3 regions of the Streptomyces sp. NPDC003027 genome follow, and region 2 is predicted to be linked to each of the others. Evidence: riboswitches for the same ligand, from Rfam matches in the RefSeq annotation. Region 2 holds a riboswitch; each other region holds the start of a gene.

Region 1 (6,005 bases), on a different contig from region 2:
CATGTTCACGATGTCCGTGCGCCGCAGGTTGATCTCGGCCGGACTGCCCGCCCCCTCGCAGATCACGGCGTCATAGCTGCCCCGCAGCTCCTCCAGACACGCGAGGACCGGCTCGAAGAGCTCCTTCTGCCGCCCGCCATGCAGCCTCTTCCCCGGGGACGACCCTCCCGCCCCCCCGAAGAACCCGCGGGCGCTCAGCTCACCCACCGGCTTGCCCATCAGCACCACCTGGCTGGAGCGGTCGCTGCCCGGCTTCAGCAGGACCGGGTTCATCAGCGCCGTCGGCTCCACCCGCGCGGCCTGCGCCTGCATCGCCTGCGCCCGCCCGATCTCCGCGCCCTCCCTGGTCACGAAGGAGTTCAGGGACATGTTCTGGCCCTTGAACGGCGCCACCTTCACGCCCTTGCGGACCAGCCAGCGGCAGATCCCGGCCGTGACGACGCTCTTGCCCGCGTCGGACGTGGTCCCCGCGACCAGCAGCCCGCCTCCCCTCGGTCCGCTCCTCATGCGCTCCTCCGCTTCATGGCGCCCACCACGATCCTTCCGGCCACACAGGCCGCCAGCGTCAGTCCGGTCACCCGGCGCGACAGCCGTACGGCCCGCTCGATGTCCGCCACTTCCACGTCCCGGCCCTCACCGTTGAGCACCGGCCGGTGCTCGACCCGTCCGCCGTACGAGAGCGTCCCGCCGAGCCGTACGCCGAGCGCTCCCGCGAACGCGGCCTCGACCGGGCCGGCGTTGGGGCTCGGGTGCCTGCCCGCGTCCGCCCGCCATGCCCGGACCGCCCCACGGGGGTCGCCGCCCGCGACCGTCGCGAGCGCGGCCGTCAGCCGCGCCCCCGGCCAGCCGGCCACGTCGTCGAGGCGGGCGGAGGCCCAGCCGAAGCGGCGGTACTTCGGGGACCTGTGACCGACCATCGCGTCCAGGGTGTTCACGGCGCGGAAGCCGACGAGGCCCGGGACCCCGGCGACCGCGCCCCAGACCAGGGCGCCGACGACCGCGTCGGAGGTGTTCTCGGCGACGGACTCCACGACCGCGCGGGCCATCGCCGGGCCGTCCAGGGCCTGCGGGTCGCGGCCGCACAGATGCGGCAGCCGCTCGCGGGCCACCTCCAGGTCGCCGGCGGCCAGCGCCCCGCCGATGGCCCGGGCCTCCCGGCCCAGCGTCGTACCGCCGACGACCGCCCACACGGCGGCGGCGGTCAGGGCGGCGGAGGCGACGGGCCGGCCGCGGACGGCGCGCGCGGCGAGCGCCGCGGCTCCGGCGGCGCCGCCCGCGCAGACGGCGGTGTGCAGCGCGCCCCACCCGCGGTGGTCGCGCAGCAGAAGTCGTTCGACGGCGCCGGCGGCCCGGCCGAATCCGGCGACCGGATGGCCGCGGCGCGGGTCGCCGATCAGCAGGTCCGCGAGCAGGCCGGAGGCGGCTCCGTACGCGAAGACGCCCGTGGACGCGAATACACCGGTGGCAGCTCTGCGGCCAGGCATGGCGCTATGTCCTCACTCAGGGTCCGCGCCCTGGCTCGACGTGACCGGCGGGGAGAGTTCCTGGCTCCCGGGGATCAGCTCCCCGGTCACAGTGGCGGGACCGCGCCGGATTCGCACCGGACTTCCTCTTCTGCCGCCGTAATGGCCCCGGAAGTCCACCACGCAGCGCGAACACCCGTCAACTCACCCTTGACCTGCGACGGGAGAGTGTGCGAAGCCCCACAACACGACGGCTGGGCGTGCCGCACCTTCCGGTGCGGCACGCCCAGCCGTGGGTGCGTCGATCGGTCAGACGACGATCAGATAGATGCCGAACGCGACGGCCGCCGCGCACAGCGCGAAGCAGGCGTACGCGCCGGTGCGCGCGAGGGCCGCGGAGCCTCCCTGGGTCGCGGCCTGCTCCTGCTTGGAGAGGCCGACGATCCCGAGGGTGAACAGGCCCACGAGGGCGATGGTCGCCACGAGGCTGACTCCGAAGACGGAGCCGAGAGCTGCCCAGTCGATCTTCATGCTGATGTCTCTCGTTCCTTAGACCGTCGCCGTGGCGGTCGGGGCGGCCGGGTCCGTGGGAGCCGGCGACGGGATGGTGGCCTTCAGGTCGTCGGTGAGGGTCCCGGCCGGGGGCGGGGTGACGGCCGCGATGGCGGTGGTCACGACGCCGGGGGCCTCGGTCTCGGTCTCGTTGACGTTGGTGTGGTCGACGACCTGGCGGCGGGAGATGAACCAGATCGCGGTGCAGGACGCGATCAGGAAGGCGGCGACGGCGATGACGCCCCAGTCGCCCTGCCGGGTGACGTACTCCGAGAGCGCGGCGACCAGGCCGGCGGCGGGGAGGGTCAGGCCCCAGGCGACGAACATCCGGGTGGCGGTGGACCAGCGGACCACCCCGCCCTTGCGGCCCAGACCCGCGCCCATGACGGCGCCGGAGCAGGAGTGCGTGGTCGACAGGGAGAAGCCGAGGTTGGAGGAGCTCAGGATGACGGCCGCGGCGCTGGTCTGGGCGGCGAAGCCCTGCTGCGGCTGGAGGTCCGTGAGGCCCTTGCCCATGGTCCTGATGATGCGCCAGCCGCCCAGGTAGGTGCCGAGGGCGATGGCCAGACCGGCGGAGACGATGACCCAGACCGGCGGGTTGGAGCCCGGGGCCAGGATGCCGCCGGCGACCAGGGCCAGCGTGATGATGCCCATCGTCTTCTGGGCGTCGTTGGTGCCGTGGGCGAGGGAGACGAGACCGGCGGAGGCGATCTGGCCCGCGCGGTAGCCCTTGTCGGTGGTCTTCCGGTCGGCGTTCCTGCCGAGCCGGTAGGTCAGCCGGGAGGCGAGCATCGCGGCGAGGCCGGCGACCAGAGGCGCGGCGATGGCCGGGATGAGGACCTTGGTGACGACCACGCCGCCGTTGACGCCGCTGAGACCGACCGAGGCGATCGTCGCGCCGATGAGGCCGCCCATGAGGGCGTGGGACGAGCTGGACGGCAGTCCGACCAGCCAGGTCAGAAGGTTCCAGAGGATCGCGCCGACGAGCGCGGCGAAGATGACTTCGGGCTGGATGCCCTCTTCGTTCACCAGACCGCTGGAGATCGTCTTGGCGACCTCGACGGAGAGGAACGCGCCGACCAGGTTCAGCACGGCGGACATGGCCACCGCCGTCTTGGGCTTCATCGCGCCGGTCGAGATGGTCGTCGCCATCGCGTTGGCGGTGTCGTGGAAACCGTTCGTGAAATCGAACACGAGAGCTGTCACGACCACAATCGTGAGCAGCAGCGTGATGTGTTCCATTTACCCAGGCAATCGTTTGACGTCAGTGGCTCGTCGAACGTAGTCAACCTGGGTGAACGGAAGATGAACTGGGTCCGGCGGTGTGGTGACCCGAACCGGTGCCAGGACATTCCGCTTAGCGGCTCGGGAGGGCCCGCGCGTCCACGATGTGGACCCGTGCGACCCGGGGTAAGCCATGTCCTTACGGGGCGGACCGGACATCCGTCACTCGCGCCCCTCGCGCCCCGTGTCAGCACGTGGACGCCGACGGACCGGATCAGCCGACCGGGGGACCCCCCGAAGTGATCCACGTCACCCTCACGTGGCGCCGTACGGGTCCACCGGGTGGCGGCCCGACCCCGTCCTGACCACACTGGGACGGTGCGCCCGGCTCATGCGGCGGCAGCGGCCGTCACCACTCTGATCGGTGTCGGCGCGGCCGCGGTGGCGGCCGGCCGGTACGCGGGCGACGCCGCCCTCCAGGCGGCGTCCGGACGGCCCCTGCCCGGCGACCCCCGGCTCACCGTGCACGCCACCGGCCCCGGCCGGGTCACCCTCACTCGCAGCCTCGCCTCCCTGCGCCCCGGCACGTACGGCATCGAGGGCCCCGACTTCCACGGGTTCGTCGGGCCGGTCCTCGACCGGGTCCCGCACACCGCGGACACCGTCGTGCGCCGTCTGGAGCGGGTCGAGCTCGGCACGCTCCGGCCCGGCGCCCGGGTCCGGCTCACCCCGGAGCTGCACTCCGGCACCCCCCGGACCGCGCTCGGTGTCGAGTACGAGGACGTCGAGATCCCCGGTGAGCTCGGGACCCTGCCCGGCTGGCTGATCCCCGCCTCCCGCCCCACCTGGGTGATCGCCCTGCACGGACTCGGGACCACCCGCCGGCACCCCCTCAATCTCGTCCCCTTCCTCTCCCGCCGGCAGATCCCCGTCCTGTGCGTCGCCTACCGCGGCGACGAAGGCGCGCCCCGCTCCCCGGACGGCGTCGGCCACCTCGGCGACTCGGAGTGGCGGGACGTCGACGCGGCCATCCGCTACGCCGTCCGCCGGGGCGCCGGCGAGGTCGTGCTGCACGGCTGGGGGACCGGCGCCACGATGGCCCTGCACGCCGCCGCCCACTCCGGCGTACGGGACCGGATCCGCGGCGTCGTCCTCGACTCCCCGGTCCTCGACCAGGAGGCCGCGCTGCGCAACCTCGCCGCGGCCCGCCGGGTCCCCGGCCCGCTGCTGCCGCTCGCCGTCCGCGCCGCCCAGGGCAGGACGGGCCTGCGCGGCGACCGGCTCCGGGCGGTCGCGGACCCGGCCGCCCTGCGCGTGCCGGCCCTGGTCTTCCACGGCCCCGACGACACGATCGCGCCCTGGGAACCGTCCCGCGAACTCGCCGCGGGCCGCCCCGACCTGGTCAGCCTCCAGACGGTACGGCAGGCCCCGCACGCCGCCATGTGGAACGCCGACCCGCTCCGCTACGAAGAGGCCCTGCGGCGCTTTCTCACCCCCCTGCTGTAGCCCGCCCCGGACCGGTCCGTCACGGCGCGTATGACGGTGATCCCCGTTCCGATTGGGCTTTCGGGCCGTCAGCGGGAAGACTGCCCCCGTGACGTCTCGAAAGCCTGATGAGCAATTGGCGCGCAACTCCAGACTCCGACTCGTCCGTCCGCGGGCACTGGCCACCGCCCGACGGGCCGTGACGACCCGGCGTACCCGGCCGGCGCCGCGGCCGCCCGAGGGCACTCCGCCCCGCGCGGAACTGGCCCGCCAGGCACGGACCGTCCTCGCCGACGCCGTACGGATCGCCCGCTGGGCCGCCGTCGACCGCGAGGCCGACCTCACCGCTCCGGCCGGCCCCGAAGCCGTCTCCGCCCACGAACGGGCCGCCGCCGCACTCGACCTGACGCCCGACCAGGTCAGGGCCGGCTGGGACCGCGCCCGGCTCGCCGGACTCGTCGAACTCCACGGCGCCACCGCGCGCCCCGGCTGGCGGCTGCACGCCTGGGACAGGGACGACTCCGCCGTCCTGCGCGGCTGGGTGGCTCTGTTCGACGCCTGGTCCCTGGTCCACCCCGCGCCCGAGGGCGTGCCCGCCGGCGCCGTCGCCGAGGTCGTCGAGGCCGTCCCCCAGGTCCTCTCCCTGCTCCAGCTCTCGGCCGGACCCGTGCTCGTCCCGGCCCTCCTCGACCTGCTGCGGCAACGCGTCGACGAGCTGCGCGAGGAGCGCTGCGAGGTCCCCGTCCAGGGATCCCCGGCCGACGCGGGCGCCGCCGCGTCCGCCGCCGCCACCGACGGACTCCCCGCGCTGCTCGACTGGGCCCTGGAGGGCCTCGCCGCCGTCGGAGCCCTCACCCTGGGCGCGGGCCAGGCCACCCTGACCCCGCTCGGCAACTGGGCGGTCTGGGTCAAGCTGGAGCAGATCTGCGTCGCCGCCCAGAGCCCGGCGGGCAACATCGAGCAGTCCGCCGAGGACATGCTGCGAGGCTGTGCCCGCCTCACCCCCGGACCGGCCCGCGACGAGTACCGCGCGTGGCTCGCCGCCCGCACGCTCTCCAGCGCCGTCACCGAACTCCTGGCCGTCGCCCGTGGCGAGGACGCCCTGCTGCGCGGCCTCGCCTTCGAGGCGCTCCGGGTCGTGGGCGCCCCCGCCGAGGCCGAGGTCCGGGCGGCCGTCGAGGAGCCGTCGCTCCGTCCGTACGCCCTGCTCTGGCTCGCCGAGTACGACGGGGCCGACCCCGACGACGCACCCGACGTGCTGACCCGTGAGGAGGCCACCTG
Region 2 (6,005 bases):
GGAGCGGCTCCAGCGGCTCACAGAGCACCCGGTCGCGGCGCCCCCCGAACCGCTGCGCTTCACGGCACGGATGGAGGGCGCGGCAGGGCCGGTCGTCCTGACCGACGTACGGGTGGAAGGGCGGCTGCGCCTGGACTCGCTGCGGCTGGACTCGCTGCGGCTGGACGAAGGCGAGCGGCTCCTGGTCACCGGCCCGAACGGCGCGGGGAAGACCACGCTGCGGCACCCTGGTGATCGTCACCCACGACCGCCGTATCCGGAACGGCTTCCGGGGCCACGGCCTGGGACTGGCCCCGTGGGCTGCCGCACGGTGCCCGGCATGAACGGCGGCCGGGCGAAGGCGGGCATCGGAACCACGACGACGTCCGCCCCCGATGCTGCACCCCGCACCACACCCCGGACCACGCCCCGGACCCGTCCCCCACCACGTCCCCGACCACGTCCCGGCCCGCACACGCCTGCGGCGGACCGGGATCGTCACCAGCGGTCCCTGTGGACGGCGGCTCAGCCCTCGTCGCCCTCGCCGTCGTCCGCGCCGCCCTCCAGGTCGCCCTCCGTCTGGAGGAAGACCTCCCGCAGGGCCGCCAGGGTCTGCGGGTCCGGCTTCTCCCACATGCCCCGGGACTCGGCTTCCAGCAGACGCTCCGCGATGCCGTGCAGCGCCCAGGGGTTGGCCTCCTGGAGGAAGGCGCGGTTCTCCGGGTCCAGGACGTAGGTCTCCGTCAGCTTGTCGTACATCCAGTCGGCGACCACGCCGGTCGTGGCGTCGTAGCCGAAGAGGTAGTCGACCGTCGCCGCGAGCTCGAACGCGCCCTTGTAGCCGTGGCGGCGCATCGCCTCGATCCACTTCGGGTTGACCACACGGGCCCGGAAGACACGGGAGGTCTCCTCGACCAGGGTGCGCGTACGGACCGTCTCCGGACGGGTCGAGTCACCGATGTACGCCTCGGGGGCCGTGCCCTTCAGCGCGCGGACGGTCGCCACCATCCCGCCGTGGTACTGGAAGTAGTCGTCGGAGTCGGCGATGTCGTGCTCGCGCGTGTCCGTGTTCTTCGCCGCTACGGCGATCCGCTTGTACGCCGTCTCCATCTCCGCCCGGGCCGGCCGGCCTTCGAGACCGCGGCCGTAGGCGTACCCGCCCCACACGGTGTAGACCTCGGCCAGGTCCGCGTCCGTGCGCCAGTCACGCGAGTCGATCAGCTGGAGGATGCCGGCGCCGTACGTGCCCGGCCGCGAGCCGAAGATCCGGGTCGTGGCGCGCCGCTCGTCGCCGTGCTCGGCCAGGTCGGCCTGCGCGTGCGCCCGTACGAAGTTGGCGTCGGCCGGCTCGTCGAGCGAGGCCGCGAGCCGTACCGCGTCGTCGAGGAGCCCGATGACGTGCGGGAACGCGTCACGGAAGAAGCCCGAGATGCGCAGCGTGACGTCGATGCGCGGGCGGCCGAGCTCCTCCAGCGGCACCGGCTCCAGGCCGTTGACCCGGCGCGAGGCGTCGTCCCACAGCGGGCGGACACCGAGCAGGGCCAGCGCCTCCGCCACGTCGTCGCCCGCCGTGCGCATCGCGCTCGTCCCCCACAGGGAGAGCCCGACGGAGGTCGGCCACTCGCCGTTGTCGGCGCGGTAGCGCTCCAGGAGGGAGTCGGCGAGCGCCTGGCCGGTCTCCCAGGCGAGGCGGGACGGCACGGCCTTGGGGTCGACGGAGTAGAAGTTGCGGCCGGTCGGCAGGACGTTGACCAGGCCGCGCAGCGGGGAACCCGAGGGACCCGCCGGCACGAAGCCGCCGTTCAACGCGTGGACGGCGTGGGTGAGTTCGTCGGTCGTCCCGGCGAGCCGCGGCACCACCTGCTCGCACGCGAAGCGCAGGACGGCCACGACATCGGGGCCGTACGCGTCGGCGACCGCCGGGACGGCGTCCACGGACCAGCCCGCGGCCTCCATCGCCTCGACCAGCTCGCGCGCCTTCGCCTCCGCCTCGTCGGCGGTCCGCAGCGTCGCCGCCGACTCGTCGAGGCCCAGGGCCTCGCGGAGGCCCGGCAGCGCCTGCGTGCCGCCCCAGATCTGCCGGGCGCGCAGGATCGACAGGACGAGGTTGACCCGCGCCTCGCCCTCCGGCGCCCCGCCGAGCACATGCAGACCGTCCCTGATCTGCGCGTCCTTGACCTCGCAGAGCCAGCCGTCGACATGCAGCAGGAAGTCGTCGAAGCCGTCGTCGTCGGGCCGGTCCTCCAGCCCCAGGTCGTGGTCGAGCTTGGCGGCCTGGATCAGCGTCCAGATCTGGGCGCGGATCGCCGGCAGCTTCGACGGGTCCATGGAGGAGATCTGCGCGTACTCGTCGAGGAGCTGCTCCAGGCGCGCGATGTCGCCGTAGGAGTCGGCGCGGGCCATCGGCGGCACCAGGTGGTCGACGAGCGTCGCGTGGACGCGCCGCTTGGCCTGGGTGCCCTCGCCCGGGTCGTTGACCAGGAACGGGTAGACGAGCGGCAGATCGCCGAGCGCCGCGTCCGGGCCGCAGGCGGCGGACAGACCGGCGTTCTTGCCGGGCAGCCACTCCAGATTGCCGTGCTTGCCGAGGTGGACCATGGCGTCCGCCCCGAAACCGCCGTCGGCCCGGGAGGCCGCGATCCAGCGGTAGGCGGCCAGATAGTGGTGGGACGGCGGAAGATCGGGGTCGTGGTAGATCGCGATCGGGTTCTCGCCGAAGCCGCGCGGCGGCTGGATGAGGATCAGCAGGTTCCCGCGGCGCAGCGCCGCGAGGACGATGTCACCCTCGGGGTTGCGGGAACGGTCCAGGAACATCTCGCCCGGCGGCGGCCCCCAGTGCTCCTCGACCTGCTCGCGGAGCTCCTCCGGCAGCGTCGCGTACCAGCGCTTGTAGTCGGCGGCCGGGATACGGACGGGGTTGCGGGCCAGCTGCTCCTCGGTGAGCCAGTCCTGGTCGTGGCCGCCGGCCTCGATGAGCGCGTAGATCAGCTCGTCGCCGTCGCCGGAGACCAGGCCGGGGATCTCGTCCTCGGGCCCGAAGTCGTAGCCCTCCTCCCGCAGCCGGCGCAGCAGCGCCACGGCGGAGGCGGGGGTGTCGAGGCCGACGGCGTTTCCGATCCGGGAGTGCTTCGTCGGGTACGCGGAGAGGACCAGGGCCAGACGCTTCTCGGCGTTCGGGATGTGCCGCAGGCGGGCGTGGCGGACGGCGATCCCGGCGACGCGGGCCGCGCGCTCGGCGTCGGCGACGTAGGCCGGGAGCCCGTCCTCGTCGATCTCCTTGAAGGAGAACGGGACGGTGATGAGCCGGCCGTCGAACTCGGGGACGGCGACCTGGCTGGCGGCGTCGAGCGGGGAGAGACCCTCGTCGTTCTCCTCCCAGGCCGTACGTGAACCGGTGAGGCAGAGCGCCTGCAGGATCGGTACGTCGAGGGCGGCGAGCGCGCCCGCGTCCCACGCCTCCTCGTCGCCGCCGGCCTGGGCCTCGGCGGGCTTGGTGCCGCCGGCGGCCAGGACGGTGGTGACGATCGCGTCGACGCCGCGCAGCCGCGCCAGCAGTTCGGGTTCGGGGGCGCGCAGGGAGGCCACGTAGAGCGGCAGGGCCTGGGCTCCGGCGTCCTCGACGGCGTCGCAGAGGGTGCCGACGAAGGCGGTGTTCCCGCTCATGTGGTGGGCGCGGTAGTAGAGCACCGCGACGGTCGGGCCGTCGGTCCTCCGGGGGGTGCGCTCCAGCGGACCCCAGGTGGGGGCCGGGGCCGGGGCCTCGAAGCCGTGGCCGGTGAGCAGCACGGTGTCGGCGAGGAACCGGGCGAGCTGCTCCAGGTTGCCGGGCCCGCCGTGCGCGAGATAGGCGTGAGCCTCGGTGGCGACGCCGATCGGGACCGTGGAGGTCTCCATGAGCTGCGCGTCCGGGGCCTGTTCGCCGGAGAGCACGACCAGCGGCTTGCCGGCGGCGCGCAGCGTCTGGAGCCCGTCCTCCCAGGCCCGCAGGCCGCCGAGGAGGCGTACGACGACGAGGTCCGCACCGTCCAGGAGACCGGGGAGGTCGTCGAGCGCGAGGCGCGAGGGGTTGGCGAACCGGTACGCCACCGGGCCGCCGGCCGCGCGGGCGCTGAGCAGGTCGGTGTCGGAGTGCGACAGCAACAGAATTCGCATGCGAGCGCAGGCCTTCCTCGGGGTTGTCCGCGCCCCGGGTGGTCGTGTGGACGGCGGGAGTTCCTGACTCACCGGGACGCTGGTGCGACCTGGCTCACAGTGGCGGGACCGCGCCGGATTCTCACCGGGCTTCCTCCCCGGGGCCCTGGGACCCCATGCCGTTGTGCATAGTAGATCCTGCCCCCGCCGGGCTGGGGGGTTGGCCGGATCACAGCCGGTGGTCGCGAGGATTCCCGTGGGTATGCTCGCCGCCATGCCGCCCACCCCACCCACCCCGCCCAACCCGGGCGAATCCGTCATACGGGACCGTGGCGACGCCTGCCCCGGGGCGCTACGGCTGCACCCCGCCGACGACGGCCGCCTGGCCCGACTGCGCGTGCCCGCAGGCTTGTTGACGACACGTCAGGTCGAGGTTCTGGCCACCGCGGCAGAGGTTCTGGGCGACGGACGGGTCAGTGTCACCTCCCGGGGAAACGTGGAGCTGCGGGGCCTCGGAGAGAGCTGCGGCGCGGAGCTGGCGGAGCTGCTGGCACCAGCCGGTCTGCTGCCGTCCCCGACCCATGAACGCGTCCGGAACGTGGTGGCCTCACCGGCGGCCGGGTTGGACGGACTCGGCTGCGGTGACGTGCAGTTGTGGGCCCGCGAACTCGACGCGCTGCTGTGCGCCCGGGAAGGGACGGCAGCCCTTTCTGGCCGTTTCCTCTTCGTCCTGGACGACGGGCGCGGGGATGTGGCCGGGCTCGGCGGAGATGTGACCTTGATCGCAGAAGGGCCGACGGTACGGCTCCGGGTCGGCGACCAGGTCTTCCAGCTGGGCGCCGCGGACGCGCCCGGCGCCGCGCTCACCGCCGCGGAGGCCTTCCTGGCCGCCGCCCGAGCCGCGGGGAACGGCGCCTGGCGGGTCCGTGAGCTGCCCGAGGGGCACGAGCCGGACCTGGCGGGGGCGCTCGCCCGGGCCGGGATCGCGGCGGAACCCGTACCGGCACCAGAACTCCCGCACGGGGAACCCCCCGCCCCCGGAGTGCTCGGCGAGAGCGCCGTCTCCGTCCTCGCGCCCCTCGGCCGGCTGACGGCCGAACAGCTGCGGGCCCTGGCCGCCACCGGCGGAGAGGTACGGCTCACCCCCTGGCGCGGCGCCGTCGTCACCGGCTTCCCGGACCGGCCGGCCGCAGCGCGGCGGCTGCGCGAGCTCGACGCGTACGGGCTGATCACGGACCCCGACTCCCCCTGGGCCGGGGTGGGCGCCTGCACCGGACGCCCCGGCTGCGCCAAGTCCCTGGCCGACGTCCGCGCCGACGCCGTACCCGGGCGCTCCCGCGGCCTCCCCGTCCACTTCTCCGGGTGCGCCCGCCGCTGCGGCCACCCCCAGGGCCCCCACGGCACCTGGGTGGACGTCGTCGCGACCGCCGAGGGCGCCTACCTGGTCGACGGCGTCCCCACGCCCCGTACACGCCTCACCGAAGCAGTCGCAACGGCCCGCACCACCGCCCGCACAACGAGATGAGCGAGAACGACACGATGTTCGCCTACGAGAAGGACGGCGCGGAGATCTACCGCCAGTCCTTTGCCACGATCCGCGCCGAGGCGGACCTCGCGGGTCTGCCCGCCGATGTCGCCCAGGTCGCGGTCCGCATGATCCACGCCTGCGGCATGACCGACCTCGTACGCGATATCGCCTACTCGCCGCAGGTCGTCTCCCGCGCCCGCGCCGCCCTGCGCGCCGGGGCACCGATCCTCTGCGACGCGCAGATGGTCGCCAGCGGCGTGACCCGTAAGCGGCTGCCCGCCGACAACGAGGTGATCTGCACCCTCTCCGACCCCTCCGTGCCCGCGCTCGCCGCCGAGCTCGGCACCACCCGCAGCGCCGCCGCCCT
Region 3 (6,005 bases), on a different contig from region 2:
CCGCCGGAGCGCACCCTCGCCGCCGAGTTCGACACCTCACGCACCACCGTGCGCCAGGCCCTCCAGGAGCTGGTCGTCGAGGGCCGGCTCGAACGCATCCAGGGCAAGGGCACGTTCGTGGCCAAGCCCAAGGTCTCGCAGGCGCTGCAGCTCACCTCCTACACCGAGGACATGCGGGCCCAGGGCCTGGAGCCCACCTCGCAGCTGCTCGACATCGGCTACGTCACCGCCGACGACACCCTCGCCGGACTGCTCGACATCGCGGCGGGCGGACGGGTGCTGCGGATCGAGCGGCTGCGCCTCGCGAGCGGCGAGCCGATGGCGATCGAGACCACGCACCTGTCCGCCAAGCGCTTCCCCGCGCTGCGCCGTTCGCTGGTGAAGTACACCTCGCTCTACACCGCGCTCGCCGAGGTGTACGACGTGCACCTCGCGGAGGCCGAGGAGACGATCGAGACCTCGCTGGCCACCCCGCGCGAGGCCGGTCTGCTCGGTACGGACGTGGGCCTGCCGATGCTGATGCTCTCCCGCCACTCGCTGGACGCGCGGGGCGAGCCGGTCGAATGGGTGCGCTCGGTCTACCGCGGCGACCGGTACAAGTTCGTCGCACGGCTCAAGCGCCCCAACGGCTGAGACCCACCTGCCGAACACCCCGAAAGGCCCCGCGGAGCACCCTCCGCGGGGCCTTCGGCGTACCCCGCCGGGCAGTTGAGCGGAAAAGCGTTGCCGTACCGATATGCGGACGGGGGGTGACGCTGCGCGAAGCCAGCGCCTAGATTTCCTGCGCATTACACGGTGATCAGCGAGGGGACGGTTGCAGCAATGCCAGAGCCGGAAGCAACACCCGATACTGGGCGAAAAGGCCTCACTCCCAAGTCCATCGCCATCTGGTCGCTCGTCGCCCTGGTGGGCGCGGCGGGCTGTGCCGTACTCGCCCTCTCCCGCGGCGAGGACGTCTCCGCCGCCTGGATGCTCGCGGCCGCGCTCGGCTCGTACGCGATCGCCTACCGCTTCTACGCCCGGTTCATCGCACGGCGCGTACTGAAGGTCGACAAGACACGGGCCACCCCCGCCGAGCGCCTCGACAACGGTGTCGACTTCCATCCGACCGACCGCAGGGTGCTCTTCGGACACCACTTCGCGGCGGTCGCCGGCGCGGGCCCGCTGGTCGGCCCGGTGCTGGCCGCGCAGATGGGCTATCTGCCGGGCACCATCTGGATCATCGTCGGCGTCATCTTCGCCGGCGCCGTCCAGGACATGGTGACGCTGTTCTTCTCCACCCGGCGCAACGGCCGGTCGCTGGGCCAGATGGCCCGTGACGAGATCGGCCCGTTCGGTGGCGCGGCTGCGCTGATCGCGGTCTTCGCCATCATGATCATCCTGCTCGCGGTGCTGGCCCTGGTCATCGTCAACGCCCTCGCCCACTCCCCGTGGGGCGTCTTCTCCATCGGCATGACGATCCCGATCGCCCTGCTGATGGGCGTCTATCTGCGCGTCCTGCGCCCGGGCCGGGTCACCGAGGTCTCGGTCATCGGCGTGGCGCTGCTGCTGCTCGCCATCGTCGCGGGCGGCTGGGTCGCCGAGTCGTCCTGGGCCGACACCTTCACGCTCGAACCGGGCACCCTGGTCATCTGGATGATCGTGTACGGCTTCCTGGCCTCCGTGCTCCCGGTCTGGATGCTGCTCGCGCCGCGCGACTACCTGTCGACCTTCATGAAGGTCGGCACCATCGTGTTCCTCGCGCTCGGCGTGGTCATCGCCCTGCCGACCATGAAGATGGACGCCGTCACGGACTTCGCGACGCGCGGCGACGGTCCCGTCTTCGCCGGCTCGATGTTCCCGTTCGTCTTCATCACCATCGCCTGCGGCGCGCTCTCCGGCTTCCACTCCCTGGTCTCCTCGGGCACCACCCCGAAGATGATCCAGAAGGAGACGCAGGTCCGGATGATCGGCTACGGGGCCATGCTCACCGAGTCGTTCGTCGCCATCATGGCGATGATCACCGCGTGCATCATCGACCCGGGTCTGTACTTCGCCATCAACTCCCCCGCCGGAGTCGTCGGCACCACGGTCCAGTCCGCCTCCGAGGCCGTCGCGAACCTGGGCTTCACGATCACCCCCGAGGCACTGGCCCAGGCGGCCAAGGACGTCGAGGAGGCGAGCCTGCTCTCGCGTACCGGCGGCGCGCCGACCTTCGCCCTCGGCATGTCGGAGATCTTCTCCGCTGTCATCGGCGGTACCGCGATGAAGGCCTTCTGGTACCACTTCGCGATCATGTTCGAGGCGCTGTTCATCCTGACGACCGTGGACGCGGGAACCCGCGTCGGCCGGTTCATGCTCCAGGACATGCTGGGCAACGTCTACAAGCCGTTCCGCCAGGTCAGCTGGAAGCCGGGCGTCTGGTTCGCCAGCGCGGTGGTCGTCGGCGGCTGGGGCTACTTCCTCTGGGTCGGCGTGCACGACCCGCTGGGCGGCATCAACCAGCTCTTCCCGCTGTTCGGCATCGCCAACCAGCTGCTCGCCGCCGTGGCGCTGGCCGTCTGCACCACGCTGCTCATCAAGTCCGGCCGCCTGAAGTGGGCCTGGGTCACCGGCGTCCCGCTCGCCTGGGACGTCGCCGTCACCCTGACCGCGAGCTGGCAGAAGATCTTCTCCGAGGACCCGCGGGTCGGCTTCTTCGCCCAGCGGGACAAGTACCAGGCGGGCATCGACGCCGACAAGGTGCTCCCGCCCGCCAAGTCGATCGACGACATGCACACCGTCGTCACCAACTCCACCGTGGACGGCGTGCTGTCCGCGCTGTTCGCGATCCTCATCATCGTGGTGATCGCCGACGCGGGCCGGGTCTGCTTCAAGGCGATCAGGAACCCGGAGGGCGTCCGGCTCTCCGAGGCGCCCCACACCGAGTCCAAGCTCGTCGCGCCCGCCGGCATGTTCCCCACGAAGGAGGAGAAGGCGGAGCTGGTGGCCGCCGGACTCGGCGCCGGAGGCGGCATGCGCGAGGAGACCGCGCCGGGCGAGCCGCGGAGTGACGTGCCGACCGGGACCGGATCCGCATGAGCACGGCGAACACGGTCCGCCACCTGCGGCGCGCGGTGCGCGCGATCCGCTGGTACGTGCGCGAGCTCTCCGGCGAGGCCGTCTACGACCGGTACGTCGCCCACGCCCGAAGCTGCGACCCGGACGCCGAGGTGATGACCCGGCGGGAGTTCGAGCGCAGCCGCACCGACGCGCGGGAGGCCGATCCGCGCGAGGGGTTCCGCTGCTGCTGAGCCCTCACCGGCCGTCCGACGGGCCGCCGCCCTCCCCCTCCCGGGAAGGCGGCGGCCCGCTGCGTCAGACCCCCGGCGAACTCACCGCGCTTCCCTCCCCCGATGACAAACGCCTCTGCTTCGGCGAAGAGCTCTGACACCCAACGGCACTACATGTGGGGGGTGCTTCAAGGAGCGCCCCCCACATGTATGCTCATGCTCGCTGTCGCCGCAGGGGAATCCGGTGGAAATCCGGAACTGTCCCGCAACGGTGTGTTGGCGTGCTTTTGCGCTCCTACGAGTCCGAACACCTGCCGACAGTGCGCCCGGTCCGTCCGTTCCGGGTGCCAGAGTCGTCCGGGCCTCGCGGAGTGGGCCGGTGGACACGGAGCGCGCCCGCGTACGGGTGCGCGTGCCGTCCGCCTCCCCGTCGCCCCCCGGGCCGAGCGAGGGAGAGCCCCACGTGACCATCGCGCCAGCCGATCCGGCCGCGGCGATCGAGAGCGACGGACCCGGGACGCTACTGCTCCGGACCCTGACCGACCTCACCGCCGACCTTCCCGACACCGACCCGGGCAAGGTCGCCGCCGCCGCGCTGCGCGGCCGCAACGCCGCCTCGGACGAGGCGGAGCTGCGGGAGCTGGCCACCGAGGCGGCCGCCGGCCTGATCGCCGAGGACCCGGCCTACTCCCGGCTCGCGGCCCGGCTGCTGACCCGGACCATCGCGGAGGAGGCGGCCGGGCAGGGTGCGGTGGCGTTCTCGGCGTCGGTGGCGGTGGGGCACCGGGAGGGTCTGATCGCGGACCGTACGGCCGCGTTCGTGACCGCCCACGCGGACCGGATGGACGCGCTGATCGACCCGGCCGCCGACGACCGGTTCGGCTACTTCGGGCTGCGGACGCTGTACTCGCGCTATCTGCTCCGGCACCCGATCACCCGCAAGGTGATCGAGACGCCCCAGCACTTCATGCTGCGGGTCGCGGCCGGGCTCGCCGAGGACGATTCCGTACGCGCGCTGGACGAGGTCGCGGCGCTGTACGGGCTGATGAGCCGGCTGGACTACCTCCCCTCCTCCCCCACCCTGTTCAACTCCGGCACCCGCCACCCGCAGATGTCGTCCTGCTATCTGCTGGACTCGCCGCTGGACGAGCTGGACTCCATCTACGACCGCTACCACCAGGTCGCGCGGCTGTCGAAGCACGCGGGCGGCATCGGTCTTTCGTACTCCCGCATCCGGGCCCGCGGTTCGCTGATCCGCGGCACCAACGGCCACTCCAACGGCATCGTGCCGTTCCTGAAGACGCTGGACGCCTCCGTCGCCGCCGTGAACCAGGGCGGGCGGCGCAAGGGCGCGGCCGCCGTCTACCTGGAGACGTGGCACGCGGACATCGAGGAGTTCCTGGAGCTGCGCGACAACACCGGTGAGGACCAGCGGCGTACGCACAACCTCAACCTGGCGCACTGGATCCCGGACGAGTTCATGCGCCGGGTGAACGCCGACGCCGAGTGGTCGCTGTTCTCCCCCGCCGACGTGCCCGAACTGGTCGACCTGTGGGGCGACGAGTTCGACGCCGCCTACCGCGCCGCCGAGTCCAGGGGCCTGGCCCGCAAGACCATGCCGGCCCGGGACCTGTACGGCCGGATGATGCGCACGCTGGCCCAGACCGGCAACGGCTGGATGACCTTCAAGGACGCCTCGAACCGGACCGCGAACCAGACGGCGGAGCCGGGCCACACGGTCCACTCCTCCAACCTCTGCACGGAGATCCTGGAGGTGACGGACGACGGCGAGACGGCCGTGTGCAACCTCGGTTCGGTCAACCTGGGCGCCTTCGTGACCGGCGGTGACATCGACTGGGAGCGGCTCGACGCGACCGTCCGTACGGCCGTCACCTTCCTCGACCGGGTCGTGGACATCAACTTCTACCCGACCGAGCAGGCCGGGCGCTCCAACGCCCGCTGGCGGCCGGTGGGCCTGGGCGCGATGGGGCTCCAGGACGTCTTCTTCCAGCTGAAGCTGCCCTTCGACTCGCCCGCGGCGCGCGCCCTGTCGACGCGGATCGCCGAGCGGATCATGCTCGCCGCGTACGAGGCCTCCGCCGACCTCGCCGAGCGCAACGGCCCCCTCCCGGCCTGGGAGAAGACCCGCACCGCCCGGGGCGTCCTGCACCCCGACCACTACGACGTGGAGCTGAACTGGCCCGAGCGCTGGGCCGCCCTGCGCGAGCGGATCGCCACGGTCGGCATGCGCAACAGCCTTCTGCTCGCCATCGCTCCGACCGCGACGATCGCCTCGATCGCGGGCGTGTACGAGTGCATCGAGCCGCAGGTCTCCAACCTCTTCAAGCGCGAGACGCTGTCGGGTGAGTTCCTCCAGGTCAACTCCTATCTGGTGGACGAGCTGAAGCGGCTCGGCGTGTGGGACGCGCAGACCCGTGAGGCGCTGCGCGAGTCCAACGGCTCGGTGGCCGGCTTCACCTGGGTCCCGGCCGAGGTGCGCGAGCTGTACCGCACGGCGTGGGAGATCCCGCAGCGCGGCCTGATCGACATGGCGGCGGCCCGCACCCCCTTCCTGGACCAGTCGCAGTCCCTGAACCTGTTCCTGGAGACGCCGACGATCGGCAAGCTGTCGTCGATGTACGCGTACGCCTGGAAGCAGGGTCTGAAGACGACGTACTACCTGCGCTCGCGCCCGGCGACCCGGATCGCCCGCGCGGCCCAGGCCGCCACCCCGATTCCCGTACAGGCGACCCC

What was found. A riboswitch is a leader RNA that binds a small molecule or an ion and turns the genes downstream of it on or off. The one in region 2 is predicted to bind cobalamin.
Region 1: another riboswitch for cobalamin. It lies ahead of ACWDX6_RS18325 (cobalamin biosynthesis protein); the one in region 2 lies ahead of cobN (cobaltochelatase subunit CobN).
Region 3: another riboswitch for cobalamin. It lies ahead of ACWDX6_RS17845 (ribonucleoside-diphosphate reductase subunit alpha); the one in region 2 lies ahead of cobN (cobaltochelatase subunit CobN).

What each region holds. Positions count from the first base shown of each region.
Region 1 covers NZ_JBSFTU010000023.1:52,132-58,136, reverse strand. Annotated here, with positions in the region: gene ACWDX6_RS18330 (cobyric acid synthase) at 1-507, opposite strand, end outside; gene ACWDX6_RS18325 (cobalamin biosynthesis protein) at 504-1,484, opposite strand; cobalamin riboswitch at 1,518-1,651, opposite strand; gene ACWDX6_RS18320 (hypothetical protein) at 1,773-1,994, opposite strand; gene ACWDX6_RS18315 (anion permease) at 2,013-3,257, opposite strand; gene ACWDX6_RS18310 (alpha/beta hydrolase) at 3,618-4,745, shown strand; gene ACWDX6_RS18305 (hypothetical protein) at 4,834-6,005, shown strand, end outside.
Region 2 covers NZ_JBSFTU010000006.1:152,295-158,299, reverse strand. Annotated here, with positions in the region: partial or broken gene ACWDX6_RS07455 (tylosin resistance protein TlrC) at 1-220, shown strand, start outside; gene cobN (cobaltochelatase subunit CobN) at 505-4,131, opposite strand; cobalamin riboswitch at 4,170-4,307, opposite strand; gene ACWDX6_RS07445 (cobalamin biosynthesis protein CobG) at 4,373-5,635, shown strand; gene ACWDX6_RS07440 (precorrin-8X methylmutase) at 5,650-6,005, shown strand, end outside.
Region 3 covers NZ_JBSFTU010000022.1:77,005-83,009, reverse strand. Annotated here, with positions in the region: gene ACWDX6_RS17860 (GntR family transcriptional regulator) at 1-633, shown strand, start outside; gene ACWDX6_RS17855 (carbon starvation CstA family protein) at 823-3,060, shown strand; gene ACWDX6_RS17850 (YbdD/YjiX family protein) at 3,057-3,272, shown strand; cobalamin riboswitch at 3,462-3,584, shown strand; gene ACWDX6_RS17845 (ribonucleoside-diphosphate reductase subunit alpha) at 3,715-6,005, shown strand, end outside.